DNA from 2 places in the Rhizobium sp. PEPV16 genome. Region 2 is predicted to be linked to the other one. Evidence: riboswitches for the same ligand, from Rfam matches in the RefSeq annotation. Region 2 holds a riboswitch; the other holds the start of a gene.

Region 1 (7,323 bases), on a different contig from region 2:
GCAAGCGTCACCACCTCGCCGTCCGGCAGATCATTTCTGCCAGCGACTGCTTCGACACGGCCGCCGGCAACGATGAGGGCTTTGTCGTCATGGAAGCGCTCACCGTCGAAAATGCGGGCACCGAGGAAGATCTTGCGGGCCATCAGACCGTCTCCGTCACCTTGAGCAGGTTTGCCGGCTTGTCGGGATTGAAGCCCCTGCGCCGCGTCACCGACTCGATCAGCCGGTAGTAGATGAGCAGCGACACCAGCGGATCGATGAGGCCGTTGCCCGTCGTCGGCACGCGCAGATGGACACCGGAAAGCGGCTGCGTCGAGAAGCCGACGGTGGTGGCGCCGAGTTTCTGCAGACGTTCCAGCGCCTGCACATTGTTGGCGAAGGCCGCATCGTCGGGTGCAAAGGCGACGATCGGGAAGCCCGGCTGCACCAGGCGCATCGGACCATGCATCAGTTCCGCCAGCGAGAAGGCCTCGGCATGCAGGCCGGAGGTTTCCTTGGCCTTCAGCGCCGCTTCGAGGGCGATCGCGAAGGCTGGGCCGCGGCCGGCCGTATAGAGCGAACTCGCGTTGAAGAGCACCTCCTCGGCCGCCGCCGTGTCGATCCCGGCGGTCGCCGACAATGCCTCCGGCAGCTTGCCGAGTGCGGCCTGCAGATCGGACGCACTGCCGATCGCAGCCGTTACCCCGGAAAGGGCTACAACCGAGGCGATGAAGGACTTTGTCGCCGCGACACTCCTTTCCGCACCGGCATTGAGGCTGAGAACGATGTCGGCCTGTTTCGCAAGCGGGCTGTCGGTGACGTTGACGACGGCGATCGTCGTTGCCCCGCCCTTCTTCGCCGCATCCTGCAGCGCGACGATATCTGGGCTGGCACCCGACTGCGAGACGGTGAAATGGACGCCGCCCTTCAGATTCAGTGCCGCACCATAGACCGAAGCGATCGACGGGCCGACCGATGCGACTGGAACGCCGCAGGTGATCTCGAAGAGATATTTGAAGAAGGTGGCGGCGTGGTCAGAGGAGCCGCGCGCCGCCGTCGTCACCACGCTCGGGCGAGCGGACGAAAACAGTCGGGCGATCTCGGCAAAGACCGGTTTTTCCTTTTCAAGCAGCGTGGCGACCACCTCTGGCGATTGGCCGGCTTCCTGCAGCATCAGTGACTGGGTGTCATTCATAGGTCATCTCCGATTCTCAATTCGGCAACGAAATCATAAGCATCACCGCGATAATGCGAGCGGGTGTATTCGACGACGCGCTGGTCTTCCAGGCGCGAGACACGTTCGATCAAGAGCGCCGGCGCGCCTGGTTTGACGTTCAGGATCGCGGCGGAGGACGGATCGAGCGTGACCGCCGTCAGCCGCTGCAGCGCGCGCACGGGCCTGTGGCCGCTGGCCGTCAACGCATCGTAGAGCGATCCCTCACCGCCGGCATCGTGTCCCAGGAACTTGATCGGCACCACGGCGCGTTCGATCGCCAGCGGCAGGCCGTCGGCAAGGCGCAAGCGGTCGAGTCTCAACACCGGCTCGTCGCCGCCGAGGCCGAGCAGGAAGGATTCCTTCGGCGACGGCGTATTGACCGCCCGCGACAATATCCGTGCGGCCGGCAGACGCCCGCGTGAACGCATGTCGGCGGAGAAGGAGGAAAGCCGCCACAGCGACTGTTCCATGCGCTCCACTCTGCTCGATACGAAAGTACCGCTTCCGTGGCGCGATTCCAGTGCCCCGGATGCCATCAGATCGCGATAGGCGGTGCGCACGGTGACGCGGCCGAGCTTCAGAGCCTCGGCAAGGTCGCGCTCACCCGGCAGCGCGGTGCCGGGCTTCAGCAGCCCTTCCTGAATGAGGCCGGTCAGCATCTGCGCCAGCCGCTTGTAGAGCGGCCCGGTCAGCGCCTCGTCACGCAGGCCGCGGCTCTTCAGTTCCGCTATCAGACTGGTTCTATCCATAGGCGCACAACAGAACCTATATAGAACCAATCGGCAAGGCACAATCGAACATGGAACGAAAAAACCCTCGCCGGCGGACCGGCAAGGGTTTCATAGCGCTCAAATTTGACAGTCGTGCGTCGACAGCACCCCGCGTTAGGAACGCGCGGCGCCGGAGGATGCTCAGTTCTTGGTGAAGATATAATCCGTCTCCTGGCGCAGCACTTCGCCGGGGCGCAAGACCGCATTCGGAAAACCTTGGCGATTGATGGCATCCGGCCAGACCTGCGTCTCCAGGCAGAAGCCGGCAAATGGGCCGTATTTGCGCCCGCCGATGCCGGGCGCCCCGACATCAAGCTTAAAGCCGGCATAGAACTGCACGCCTGGCTCCGTGCTGCGCACTTCCAGCGACACACCGGAATAAAGGCTGCGGGCAAGCGCGACGCTCCTTTTGGCGGTACGCTCGCGGGACAGGCAGAAATTATGGTCGTAGAACACTTGTTCGCTGCCGACGAAACGCTTCATCGGCGCCATCTCGCGGAAATCGAATTCCGTGCCCTCGACGGAACGGATCTCGCCGGTCGGCACCTGCTTCTCATCGGTCGGCAAATAGTGATCGGCGGCTATCATGATGTCATGGCCAAGCGCATCTTCGCGGCCGTCGAGATTGAAATAGGCGTGCTGGCAGACATTGGCGAGCGTCGGCTGGTCGCTGGTCGATTCGTAGGTGACCGACAGTTCACCATTGCCGTGCACCCAGAAAGTCGCCTGGATGGTGCAATTGCCGGGATAGCCGGCGCGGCCATCGGGATCGACGATCTTCAGTACGACGCGGTCGACGTCGTGCTCGACGATTGTCCAATTGCGTTTGGCGATATTGTCGCTGCCGCCATGCAGATGCGTCACGCCGTTTTCATTCAGTTCGAGCTGATAGTCCTTGTCGTCAAGCGCAAACCTACCGCCGCCGACGCGGTTGGCGCAGCGGCCGGGCGTCGCGCCGAAGTAGGACGAATAGAGAGGGTAGCTGTCAAAATCGTCGAAGCCGAGCTGCAGCGGCGCGTCATGTCCCTCGAGGCGCAGATCCTGGATGACCGCGCCCCAGCTTATGATCTTGGCCGTCAGCCCACCGCCCTTGATCACGACGCGATAGACGGTCTCGCCCGCCTGCGTCTGACCGAAAACGTCCCGCTCCAACTTATCCGACATGATCGACCGTCCATTCTATCTCTGCTGCAAATTCCTCAACTCGGGCTCGATTTGAGTAATTTGCAGCGATTCAAAGTGTGCATTGCACGTCCGATGAAGACGCGCGGTGTGGTAGGTTTCGGGACAGGAACCTGCCCGCATTTGCTTCAATCCGCAACCGGCGGATCAGAAAGAAAAGCCGCAGCAGTGATGCGGCGGCATAGGCTCGCGGCGCGATCGTCAATGGTCAGAGATCGGTGCCGATCTCTTCCACATCAAAGGGCGTCGTCTGGTAGATTTCGTTGATCCAGTTGCCGAACAAAAGATGCGCATGGCTGCGCCAGCGGTTCTGCGGCGCAAGCGCCGGATCGTTATGCGGGAAGTAATTGTGCGGCATCTTGATCGGCACCCCGGCATTGACGTCGCGGAAATACTCGTCGGAAAGCGAGGTGGAATCATATTCGACATGGTTGAACATGTAGAGCCGCCGGCCTCTCTTCTCGTGCACGAGGCAGACGCCCATTTCGCTGGACTCCATCAGGATCTCCAGGCTTTCGGATTTCTCGATATCGGCGCGGCGCACTTCGGTCCAGCGCGACACAGGCACCTCGAAATTGTCGGAAAAGCCGTTGAGATAGATCGAGGAAGGCTTCAGGTTTCGGTGGCGGTAGACGCCGAAGGCCTTCTCTTTCAGCTCGTATTTCGGAACGCCGTGAAAATGATAGACCGCCGCCATCGCGCCCCAGCAGACGTTCATCGTCGAATGGACATTTGTTTCCGTCCAGTCGAGAATCTCCTGCATCTCCGGCCAATAGGTGACGTCCTCATAGGGCAAAAGCTCGATCGGCGCCCCGGTGATAATGAAGCCGTCGAACTTGCGGTGCTTTACCTCCTCCCAGGTCTGGTAGAAGGCGAGCAGATGATCCTCGGACGTATTCTTCGCCTTGTGGCCGCCGATGCGAATGAGCGACAGCTCCACCTGCAGCGGCGAGGCGCCGACGAGGCGGGCCATCTGCAGTTCGGTCTTGATCTTGTTCGGCATGAGGTTGAGCAGCCCGATCTGCAACGGACGGATATCCTGACGGATCGCCAACGTCTCGGTCATCACCCGCACACCTTCCTGAACCAGGGTTTCGAAGGCGGGCAGCGTATCGGGGATCTTGATGGGCATTGCGGTCACTCGATCAAAAACAAAAACCGGCGGCGAAAAAAATCGCTACCGGTCCGCACGCGGCCCTTTAGCGACTTTTTTAACGTGGCTGCAAGCCGGCCGGCCAAATCACCACGGAGGCCTTAATTAGACCCAGTCGAATTGCGAATCAACTGGCGAATGCATGCAGGGGAGACTCATGCAAGCATCATCACACTTTAATGACTGATAGAATCTGTTGATAGACCGGTAACGCCACCATGTTATTTATAAGGGTATGGGCGATTTGGAAAAGCGTAATGGCAGATAAAATCGAGGGGAGGCCGGGCATCCGGAGGCAGGATAGGGTAGGGTATGATTTCAGCCTGACATATCGCCTCGGCGTCATGTTCTCAGCATTCTGGAATTCGGAAGTGCGTGGCAGGGTGCTGTTTCTGGCGACCGTGCTGATCCTCGTTATCCTGGCGACGTCCTACGGCCAGGTGATTTTGAACGAGTGGAATGCTCCCTTCTACGACTCGCTGGAGCGCCGCGACCTCGGCGAATTCTTCCACCAACTCGAAATCTTCGCGATGATCGCCGGCACACTGCTGCTGCTCAACGTGCTGCAGGCCTGGCTGAATCAGATGACGGCGCTCTATATGCGCGAAGGCTTGTCACGCGATCTGGTTGACCAGTGGCTGAAGCGCAAGCGGGCGCTGCGGCTTGCCTCCAGCGGCCTGATCGGCGTCAATCCGGACCAGCGCCTGCACGAGGATTCCCGCAACCTCGCCGAAAGCACGACGGGATTGGTTCTCGGCCTGCTGCAGTCGACCATTCTCCTGGTGAGCTTCATCGGCGTGCTCTGGGAGCTTTCGAGCGGGTTCATCTTCCGCATCAGCGGCCATAGCTTCTCCATTCCAGGCTACATGGTCTGGGCAGCGATTTTCTATGCCGCTTCCGCCTCGGTGTTGAGCCAGGTCGTCGGCCGCAAGCTGGTCAAGCTCAATGCCGACCGTTTTTCGAAAGAAGCCGAGCTTCGCTTCACGCTGATGCATGCCAATGAAAACATGCCGGCGATCACCGTTGCCCGCGGCGAGGAGAACGAACGCCGGCGCATCAACACCGACATCAGCTCGGTCCTGACAGTCGTCAAGCGGCTTGCCATGGCCAATACCAATCTCACCTGGGTTTCGGCCGGCTATGGCTGGCTGGTGATCGTCATCCCGATCATCGTTGCCGCCCCCGCCTATTTCTCCGGCGGCCTCACCCTCGGCCAGCTGATGATGTCGGTCGGTGCCTTCAACCAGGTCAACACGGCGCTGCGCTGGTATGTGTCCAATTTCGGCCCGATCGCCGAATGGCGCGCCACGCTGATGCGCGTCACCGATTTCCGCCAGGCGCTGGTCGAGATGGAAGAGGACTTCGACCTGAAGGACAGCATCGCCTATGAAAACGCCGCGCCCGACACGCTGACGCTGAAGGACGTGGTGATCGTCGCCAAGATCGGCGAAGACATCGAGGAATGCGGCGGTTTCCGCCTGCGTGAAACCAATGTCGTGATCAAGGCTGGCGAAAAAATCATGATCAACGGCGATCACAGCGTCAATCGCAAGCTGCTCTTCCAGGCGATGGCCGGCCTCTGGCCGTGCGGCAGCGGCACGATAGGCCTGCCGCCAATCGACGACATGCTCTTCGTTCCGCAGGTTGCCTATGTTCCCGGCGGCACGCTGCGCGAGGCGCTGGCCTTTCCCGAACGTCCCGAAGCCTACGAGAAAGCCGCCGTCGAGGCGGCCCTCGACAAGGTTGGTCTCCATTCGCTGATCGCAAGGCTCGATACCCGCGCCCGCTGGGACAAGATGCTCGACGGCGACCAGCAGAAAGCGATCGGATTTGCCCGGCTGCTTCTCGTGCGTCCGCGCTGGATCATCTTCGACGAAGTGCTAGAAGGCATGGAGCCGGAATTACAGGAAACGATGGCCAAACTGCTCACCTCGATGCCCGAAAGCGGCATGATCTATATCGGCCGCTCCGAGGCCTATCTCGAGGCGCTGAGGCCGCGCGTGCTGCATCTGCAGGCGCTGCCGCCAGCATCCGAGGAGCCGCCTGCCGTCCAGACCGGCGCCAGCGCCAGTGCGGGCGCTGCCGCCGTGCCCGCGCCGGCGCTTTAATGCATGCCGCCCAAAAGTGTGGAGCGGTTTTGGGATGACGGCATGCATAAGACGAGGATTTAAGCCGCAGGTCACATGGGCGGTATGACGCCGTTGAGGCCGACGGCGATCTGGCTGGCCGAGATGCTGCCATCCGCCGCCGTCTCGCCGGTGACGACGACACCGGCACCGGGCTTCAGATCATCCTTGGTCGCAGGCGCCAACGTCACGATCGGCGTGCCATCGGCAATCGAGATGGTCTTTTCCTTGCCCTGATAGGTCAGCGTGATCGTGTGGCCGTCGACGGATTTGACGGCGTTGCTGACAGTCGCGTTGGTCATCTGGCTGTTCGGCTGCGCATCCCAGGGACGGTTGCCCTCACCGGTTCCCTTCATTGACGCCGGAAAGATCAGCACCTCGATCGCCCCGTCCGGGCCTGTGCCCTTCGGAAGCGAAGCGACGCCGACGAAATCGCCGGGCTTGATATCCTCGACGGAAGCGTTCTTGATGCCGCCGACCTTCCAGCCGGCTTTCAGCGCGACCGTCGCATCGTTGCCCTCGCGCGTCTTGACGACGAGCGTATCGCCGCTGAGGCTTTCGATTGCGCCGCGAACACGAATGCGCTGGGCGTCTTGCGCCTGTGCGGCTTGCGACAGGGCAAGCGCCACGAGGCTGCCGGCAGTAAGTGCTGTGAGAAAACGGGAATGAGGCTTGCGAGACATATGACTTTTCCTTGTCGCCATTGCGATCGGCAATATCCCCGGCTGCCGGCCGGCACCTTATGCCGCAGGACGACACACTGACGAATCAAGGAAAAGTGAGCCTTGAGCCTGGAGAAAATCTCAGCCTTCCAGCTCTTCCCGCAGCATTTCGAGCTCCAGCCACTCCTCTTCCATGTCAGTCAGGCTGGCGCGCAGTTTTTCCATCTCGCCGGCA
Region 2 (7,323 bases):
GACGGCGACACCGGCAGCCGCCCGCACGGCGAGGACGATGCCTGGCTCGAAGCGCGTTCGCTGGTCGAGACCATCGACGCCGACGAACTCACCGATCCGCTGGTCGGCACCGAGCGGCTGCTGTTCCGCCTGTTCCACGAGCGCGGCGTGCGCGTCTACGAACCGCGCGCGGTTTTCGACCGCTGCAGCTGCTCGCGGGACAAGATCAAGGGCGTGCTCAAGGGCTTTTCGGCCGAGGAGATCGAGGCCAGCCAGGAAGATGGCGAAATCGCCGTGACCTGCGAATTCTGCTCGACCACCTACCGCTTCGAGCCGGCCGAGCTTCAGCCGGCGGAATAGGCGCGGTTAAGGACACGCACAGCGAACAATAAAAGATTAGCGATGATGCAGCACGGTGACTCGACTTCGCGTAGTCACTGTGCACCTATTCTGTTTCATTGGTTCTGGCCTAAGAAAGCGGATGGGGCGTTGATGCGACTTTTGTTTTTTGTACTCGCGCTCATAGCTGCGATGCCACCAGTGAGCTTGGCTGATGACCAGACAGTCCCATGGAAAGAGGTCGGGGGCTGGAGCGTGGCTGTCGACCCGACTTTAGACAATGGCTGTTTTGTTCTGACTTCCTTTGATGACGACACCATTTTTCGTCTTGGCTTCAATTTCCGCAAAAAGGACAACCCTCTTTACATTCTGCTCGGAAACCCAAACTGGAAATCCTTGGAGAAAGGTAAGCATTATCCCATCGAACTCTCGTTCGACCAGTCTAAACGGACGGCTGATGCGAGAGGTCTGGATCTCGATGGCCTCAAATCATTATGGATTGATTTCGAGGATCCCGACTTGATTGAGGAGTTCGCTGGTAAACTGAGTTTCCGCGCCAGCTTTGGAGGAAAGCAGATTGTGGCTCTCGGTTTGAAAGATTCCGCCAGTGCAGCGGATGAGTTGCTCGCCTGCCAAAAGGCGGTAAACGATGCGGTCGCAAAACATCCGGCGCCGCCACAATCAAAAGATCCGTTCGAAGCAAAGCCAGGCACCCAGGCCTCGGATCCTTTTGACCTTTAGTAGATTGACGACTGGGCAAGCCCGAGGATCTACGACCGAGGGTACGGCGTCCATGTTGGTACTGACTGGATGGCTGCAGCCGGCCGGATCCACGCGCCGTGCTTGCACTGACGAAACGACCGCGAACCTACGCTCTCAATTGAGCACGCGCAGCAGCCCAGGCGAATCCAGCGAGAAGGCGGGGATGTCGACATCGAACATCTCGCCATCGTCCGTTTCCATCTGGTAATGGCCGAACATCAGCCCTGAGGGCGTGTCGAGCGGGCAGCCGGAGGAATATTCGTAGGTGTCGCCGGGGCTGAGCCGCGGCTGCTCGCCGACGACGCCGGGGCCGGTCACCTCGTCCACCTGGCCGTTCTGGTCGGTGATGTTCCAGTAACGATTGACCAGCCGAACGGCTATGTTGGAATTGTTGCTGATGACAATCCGGTAACCCCAGACATAGCGATCGTCTTCCGGATCGGATTGCTCCTCCAGATAGAACGGCTCGACGACTACTTCGATCTCTCTTGTGAGGGCGCGATACATGCCTTGCACCTTAGTCAAGATATGTTACCCGTATCTTATAAGAGGCCCTGCCCGTCAAGAAACGGAACAATTATCATCGCTGAAATGGCTGTGATCCGAAGGCTTTTCGATCGTTAAGCCTAATTGTCAGTGTTAATTCGGTTTCGGAACGCCGCGGCGAGCGAACTTGTTCCCCCGGTCTCACCTTGGTGAGATCCGGCCTCACCCAGTGAGGTCCGGCACGGCCTCACCTTGGTGAGATCCGGCCGAACCCGGGTGGGGTCCGGCCGCTCTGGCTGTCGATCAGGCCGAAACCTTGGCAAGCGCCCGCGCGAAATCCTCGATCAGGTCGTCTGTATCCTCGATGCCGGCCGAAAGGCGGACCGTGCCCGGAGAAATGCCGAGTTCGGCGCGCGCCTCTTCGGTCAGGTTCTTGTGCGTCGTCGTTGCCGGATGGGTGATCAGGCTCTTGCTGTCGCCGAGATTGTTGGAGATCTTGATGATCTCGAGCGCGTTCTGCAGCGCGAAGGCCGCATCCTTGCCGCCCTTCAGCTCGAAGGCGACCAGCGTCGAGCCGCCGGTCATCTGCTTGGCGATGATATCGGCCTGCGGATGGTCCTTGCGGCCGGGATAGATCACCTTGGCGATCTTGCCTTGCTCGGCCAGGAAATCGGCGATCTTTGCCGCATTCTCCGTCTGCTGGCGCACGCGCAGCGGCAGCGTCTCAATGCCCTTCAGCAAAGTCCAGGCGTTGAACGGCGACATCGCCGGCCCGGTATGGCGGAAATAGTCGTGCAGGTTCTCGTCGATCCATTCCTTGTCCGAAAGCACGACGCCGCCGAGGCAGCGGCCCTGTCCGTCAATATGCTTGGTGGCGGAATAGACGACGATATGGGCGCCGAGCTCCAACGGCTTCTGGAAGAGCGGTGTGGCGAAAACATTGTCGACGACGACCTTGGCGCCGATCTGGTTGGCGAGCTTGGCGACGCCTGCGATATCGATCACTTCGAGCGTGGGGTTGGTCGGGCTTTCCAGGAAGAACACCTTGGTCTTCGGCGTGATCGCCTTTTCCCAGTTCGCCAGATCCCGGCCGTCGATCAGCGTGCAGTCGATGCCGTATTTCGGCGCCAGCGTCTCGACGACCCAGCGGCAGGAGCCGAACAGGGCACGCGCCGCGACGATATGGTCGCCTGATTTCAGCTGGCAGAGGATCGCCGCGGTGACGGCGGCCATGCCGGAAGCGGTGGCGCGGGCGTCTTCAGCGCCTTCGAGCATACACATGCGCTTTTCGAACATGTCGTTGGTGGGGCTGCCGTAGCGGGCGTAGATGAAGCCCTCCGTCTCGCCTTTGAAGCGGGCTTCGGCCGCCTCCGACGTCTCGTAGACGAAGCCTTGGGTGAGATAGATTGCCTCGGACGTCTCGCCATATTGCGAACGCAGCGTGCCACCGTGAACGAGTTGGGTTGCCGGGCGCCAGGTCTTGCTCATGCCATCACCTTCACATAACAAAAAAACCGGTCGCAAAAGCAGACCGGTTTCAACCCGGTCTTTTTAGCCACTTGTTTAACGTGGCTGCAAGCCGACCGGCCAAATCACCACGGGATAATTCTGCAATACTGCTGTTAGCTGCTTGCGTCAATTCCCCGAGTTTGGTTTTGTCGGCGGCAAATGATGGATGAGGCATGATGGCTCGCGAAACGGGAATTCTGGCGGATCGCGCGATCTCCGCGCTGTTCGAAACGGGGCGTCTGATCTCCGAACGGGAGCTGGACCGCGACCAGATCCAGCCGGCAAGCCTCGATCTGCGCTTGGGCGCCAAGGCCTTTCGCGTGCGCGCCAGCTTCATGCCCGGCCCCTCGCATCTGGTGTCCGACAAGCTCGACCGGCTGAGCCTGCACGTGATCGACCTCTCCGAGGGGGCGGTGCTCGAAACCGGCTGCGTCTATATCGTGCCGCTGATGGAGAGCTTAGCGCTGCCGGTCGACATGTCGGCCTCGGCCAACCCGAAGAGCTCGACCGGGCGCCTCGATATTTTCACCCGCGTCATTACCGATTACGCCCAGGAATTCGACAAGATTCCATCAGGCTATTCCGGACCGCTCTATCTCGAAATCAGCCCGCGCACCTTCCCGATCGTCGTGCGCCGCGGCTCGCGCCTGTCGCAGATCCGTTTCCGCGTCGGCCAGGCGCTGCTCGGCGAGCCGGAACTTTTGAAGCTGCACGAGAGCGAGACGCTGGTCGCCAGCAAGCTGCCGAATGTTTCCGGCGGCGGCATCGCGCTGTCGATCGACCTTGCCGGAGACAAGGACGGCCTGATCGGCTATCGCGGCAAACACCACACTGCCGTCGTCGACGTCGACAAGAAGGCCGAGCACGACCTCTTCGATTTCTGGGAACCGCTCCACAGCCGCGGCCGCAACGAGCTGATCCTCGATCCCGATGAGTTCTATATCCTCGTCTCGCGCGAGGCCGTGCACGTGCCGCCGGATTATGCCGCCGAGATGACCCCCTTCGATCCGCTGGTCGGCGAATTCCGCGTCCATTATGCCGGCTTCTTCGATCCGGGCTTCGGCCATGCGCCTGCCGGCGGGCGCGGCAGCCGCGCCGTGCTCGAAGTGCGCAGCCACGAGGTGCCCTTCATCCTTGAAGACGGCCAGATCGTCGGCCGCCTCGTCTACGAACACATGCAGGAAAAGCCCGCCAGCCTCTACGGCTCCGGCCTCGGCTCCAACTACCAGGCCCAGGGTCTCAAACTCTCGAAGCATTTCCGCATCTGAGGCTTCCCGGCGGCCGCGACTTGACAGCGGTCCCCATCTGTTGGAAATCTCGCTTCATCGCGGGTGTAGCTCAATGGTAGAGCAGCAGCTTCCCAAGCTGAATACGAGGGTTCGATTCCCTTCACCCGCTCCAGCTGCCCTCAGGCCGTTCGCCGCCTTTTGAAGGGGCTTCGTGATCTTTTATGAAAAGGGTTGCGCGCAGGCATCGGCTCCTACAAGGAGACAGATGGCGCCTCGCCCGCGCGCAACCCCTAGCTTCGCCTTTATCTGGTCTTACTGACGCTCATCTCAATTCCCCCCAATTGAGAACTCACGTAGTCGCCGCGGCGAAGCTTTGCGAATTCGTCGGTAGCTTGTGCCGGTGCGCTCTTGAAAACGTACCATTCACCGTCCGGTTCGCGTTTCTGATAGATCAGGCCGCCCTTCTTGCGGTGGCTGAAGCAGGTGATTGCTGTCGCCGTTCCGGTCTTGGCGTGCCAGTCGGCGTTGAAGCAGAGTTTCCCCGACTCCGTGATGAACCAGCGGCCCGTGCCGAAGGATGGCGAGCCATTTTCCCGCGACCAGGCGGTAAAGCGACGCGCCTTTGCGGAGAAGTAGCCGGCGCCGGCTTTCCACATCCAGGAATTCTGGTTGTAGAGCCGATAGATTTCCGCGCTGCTCATCGGCTTTGCGGTCTCGATCCCCGCAGGCTCATTGGTTCCGGCAGCGGACGCGACCGTGGCGATACCGCTGGTCAGGGCCACGGCCAGGAACATTTTTTGAAGCATGGACATGTTCAGGTTCCTTCTTGTTCAATTGATGCTTGCGCGGACGACCCGCCAGTCGGGGCGGCCATAGCCGTCCGGCCACGGATAGACTTCGCGGTCGTTGAAGTAGATAACGGCGCTGAGCGCCGGGAACTGGGGATAGCGTTTCGTTACACTCTCAGCCCAATTTCGCACGAAGGAATCGCCGCCTTCGTAGCCGAGTTCGGCAACCATGATGGGCTTGCCGTAACCAGCGACACGGGCGTATCCGGGCGCAAGGTGCTCGGCAAACGTCTGGTCACGGCCAGTCTTGTCCCTGTCGTATTGCTCCAGGCCAAAGACCGAGAGCCCGATGAGATCGACGACATCGTTGCCGGGATAAAAGGCTTGAAGCCCCTCATTGCCCTTCGGTGACCACATGTACCTGGCCGTCTTCAGGTGGACCTTGCAGACCTCCACCATCCGGCGATAGGCCTTGGCATAATCGTCGCCTTGCCAATGCGACCAGGAGAACTGGCCGTCGGTTTCGTCCATTTCCTGTCCCCAGCGAATGATGATCGGACTTTTCAGCTTGGCAGCAGTCGAGCAGACGGCGGCCATGTTCGCATCGCGCGAACCGTCCAGGATGCTGTGCAGCAGTTCCTGCGAGGTTTGGCGCGAACCGGTCGACCAGGTCCAGGGCTCGACCGAAATCAACAGGGTGCGGCCACGCGCTTGCGCATAATCGTCGGCGAGGGCGAGCGTGCGCAGATCGACATCTTCCCAGGGCAGGAAGAGGTGTTCGATCTTCGAATTGGGCGAAGCGCCTAAATCTCCGTGCGGATCATAGGCGCCGAACGTGATCGACTCCTTCGTGACGACCGGCATTTTGGTCGGCGGCGCAATGGACGATGTCGTCATTGCTAGCGGCTGCCCTTCGGCAACGCTGCCCAGAGCGGTCGGCAGGACCGCGACTCCCGACAGCAACAGGCCGGTTAACGACAACAGGGCTATTTTGGATGGGCTATGCATTGTGTATTTCCTCCACGCTCGGCCGCACATCCGGGTGAGCGGCATCCGTTCTCAGTTGGATTTCCTCCGGATCGGAAATCCATCGTGGTTTGAAGAAGATCGTGCGCAGGGCGGTCCCGCCCCGGCCTGCACCGGAGGCGGCGTAGCGCTCTTCGAACAGCTGAAGGCGGCCGCTGCCCCAGGCGAGTGCCTCGGTCGCATCCTTTCCGCGCATGACGGTTGCAGCCCCCGGCAACGCGACAAGCGCAAGAAGCACGGTCGCCATCGCCGGACGGTAGAAACGCGGGGCCGCCGCAACAGTATTTTCCTTCGAATGACGCCCGACGATGACCAACAGCAGCGCGCAGTAGATTGCCGCGTTCAGGATGGTAAAGAAGTAACCACCCTTGGAGGCGCCGGCATCGCCGATTGCCAGGGCAGGCAATACCGCCATGAGCGCCAGCACAGCGTAGGGCGCCAGGACACGCACCGGCAGCAGATCGACTTCGGACCGGCCTTTCGGCGTGACGCGGAAATCGACGAAGGAGCCTGTTACACAATCGTGCACCGCAGCCAGCGTGCCGGCGAGCGCCCAGGGCCAGCGGGCGAAGAGAAAGAGCATGCATTCCCAGCTCAGGATCTTGGCGTCGTAGGGGCGGAACGAGCTACTGGCGCGCCAGCGATAAGCCATCACCACGAGAGCGATAGAAAGCGGTGCGAAATGCGCCAGGAAATCGGGATAGGTCACCGTCACGAAATTCTGGCCGCGCACGAGCGCGATGATCGGCAACGCAAACATCAGCAACATAAAGAACGCAAAAAGCGGATACCAGAGTTGCGAAAAGAGGAACTGGAACTTGAGCCGGGCCGGGAGCCGGCCGACGAGGCTCGGCGAGTACCGCAACAGCACCATGACCAGGCTGCGCGACCACTGGAATTCCTGCGTCACGAGATCGCTGAAGGTTCTGGGGCCGTCACCATGGGCGATGGCATCCAGCGCATGCACACCCCGCCAGCCGCCGGCATTCATCATCAATGTCGTCGAATGGTCTTCAGCCAACTCCGGACCGAGGCCGCCGATCTGTTTGAGGGCGACGGTACGTACCGCGTAATGCGACCCTATGCACATCGGCGCCAGGCCGCCATTATAACCGGCTTGGAGAGAGCCATGCATGCTGGCCTCGGCATAGAGCCTTCCACGTGCCGACCAGCTTTCGGAAGCGTTCTTGTCGCAAATGCTGGGG

Evidence for each region. A riboswitch is a leader RNA that binds a small molecule or an ion and turns the genes downstream of it on or off. The one in region 2 is predicted to bind S-adenosylmethionine.
Region 1: linked by a shared signal. The riboswitch ahead of metA (homoserine O-succinyltransferase) and the one ahead of FY112_RS20415 (O-succinylhomoserine sulfhydrylase) in region 2 are both predicted to bind S-adenosylmethionine.

Annotation. Positions count from the first base shown of each region.
Region 1 covers NZ_VSZV01000356.1:209,029-216,351, reverse strand. Annotated here, with positions in the region: gene nagA (N-acetylglucosamine-6-phosphate deacetylase) at 1-143, opposite strand, end outside; gene FY112_RS35450 (SIS domain-containing protein) at 143-1,174, opposite strand; gene FY112_RS35445 (GntR family transcriptional regulator) at 1,171-1,944, opposite strand; gene FY112_RS35440 (aldose epimerase family protein) at 2,107-3,129, opposite strand; gene metA (homoserine O-succinyltransferase) at 3,356-4,279, opposite strand; SAM riboswitch at 4,327-4,404, opposite strand; gene FY112_RS35430 (ABC transporter ATP-binding protein/permease) at 4,519-6,408, shown strand; gene FY112_RS35425 (DUF5666 domain-containing protein) at 6,480-7,109, opposite strand; gene FY112_RS35420 (ABC-F family ATP-binding cassette domain-containing protein) at 7,230-7,323, opposite strand, start outside.
Region 2 covers NZ_VSZV01000320.1:24,242-31,564, forward strand. Annotated here, with positions in the region: gene FY112_RS20400 (Hsp33 family molecular chaperone) at 1-339, shown strand, start outside; gene FY112_RS20405 (hypothetical protein) at 472-1,059, shown strand; gene apaG (Co2+/Mg2+ efflux protein ApaG) at 1,195-1,587, opposite strand; gene FY112_RS20415 (O-succinylhomoserine sulfhydrylase) at 1,870-3,054, opposite strand; SAM riboswitch at 3,097-3,175, opposite strand; gene FY112_RS20420 (2'-deoxycytidine 5'-triphosphate deaminase) at 3,249-4,343, shown strand; tRNA gene FY112_RS20425 (tRNA-Gly) at 4,403-4,476, shown strand; gene FY112_RS20430 (DUF995 domain-containing protein) at 4,607-5,116, opposite strand; gene FY112_RS20435 (glycoside hydrolase family 26 protein) at 5,135-6,073, opposite strand; gene FY112_RS20440 (glycosyltransferase family 2 protein) at 6,093-7,323, opposite strand, start outside.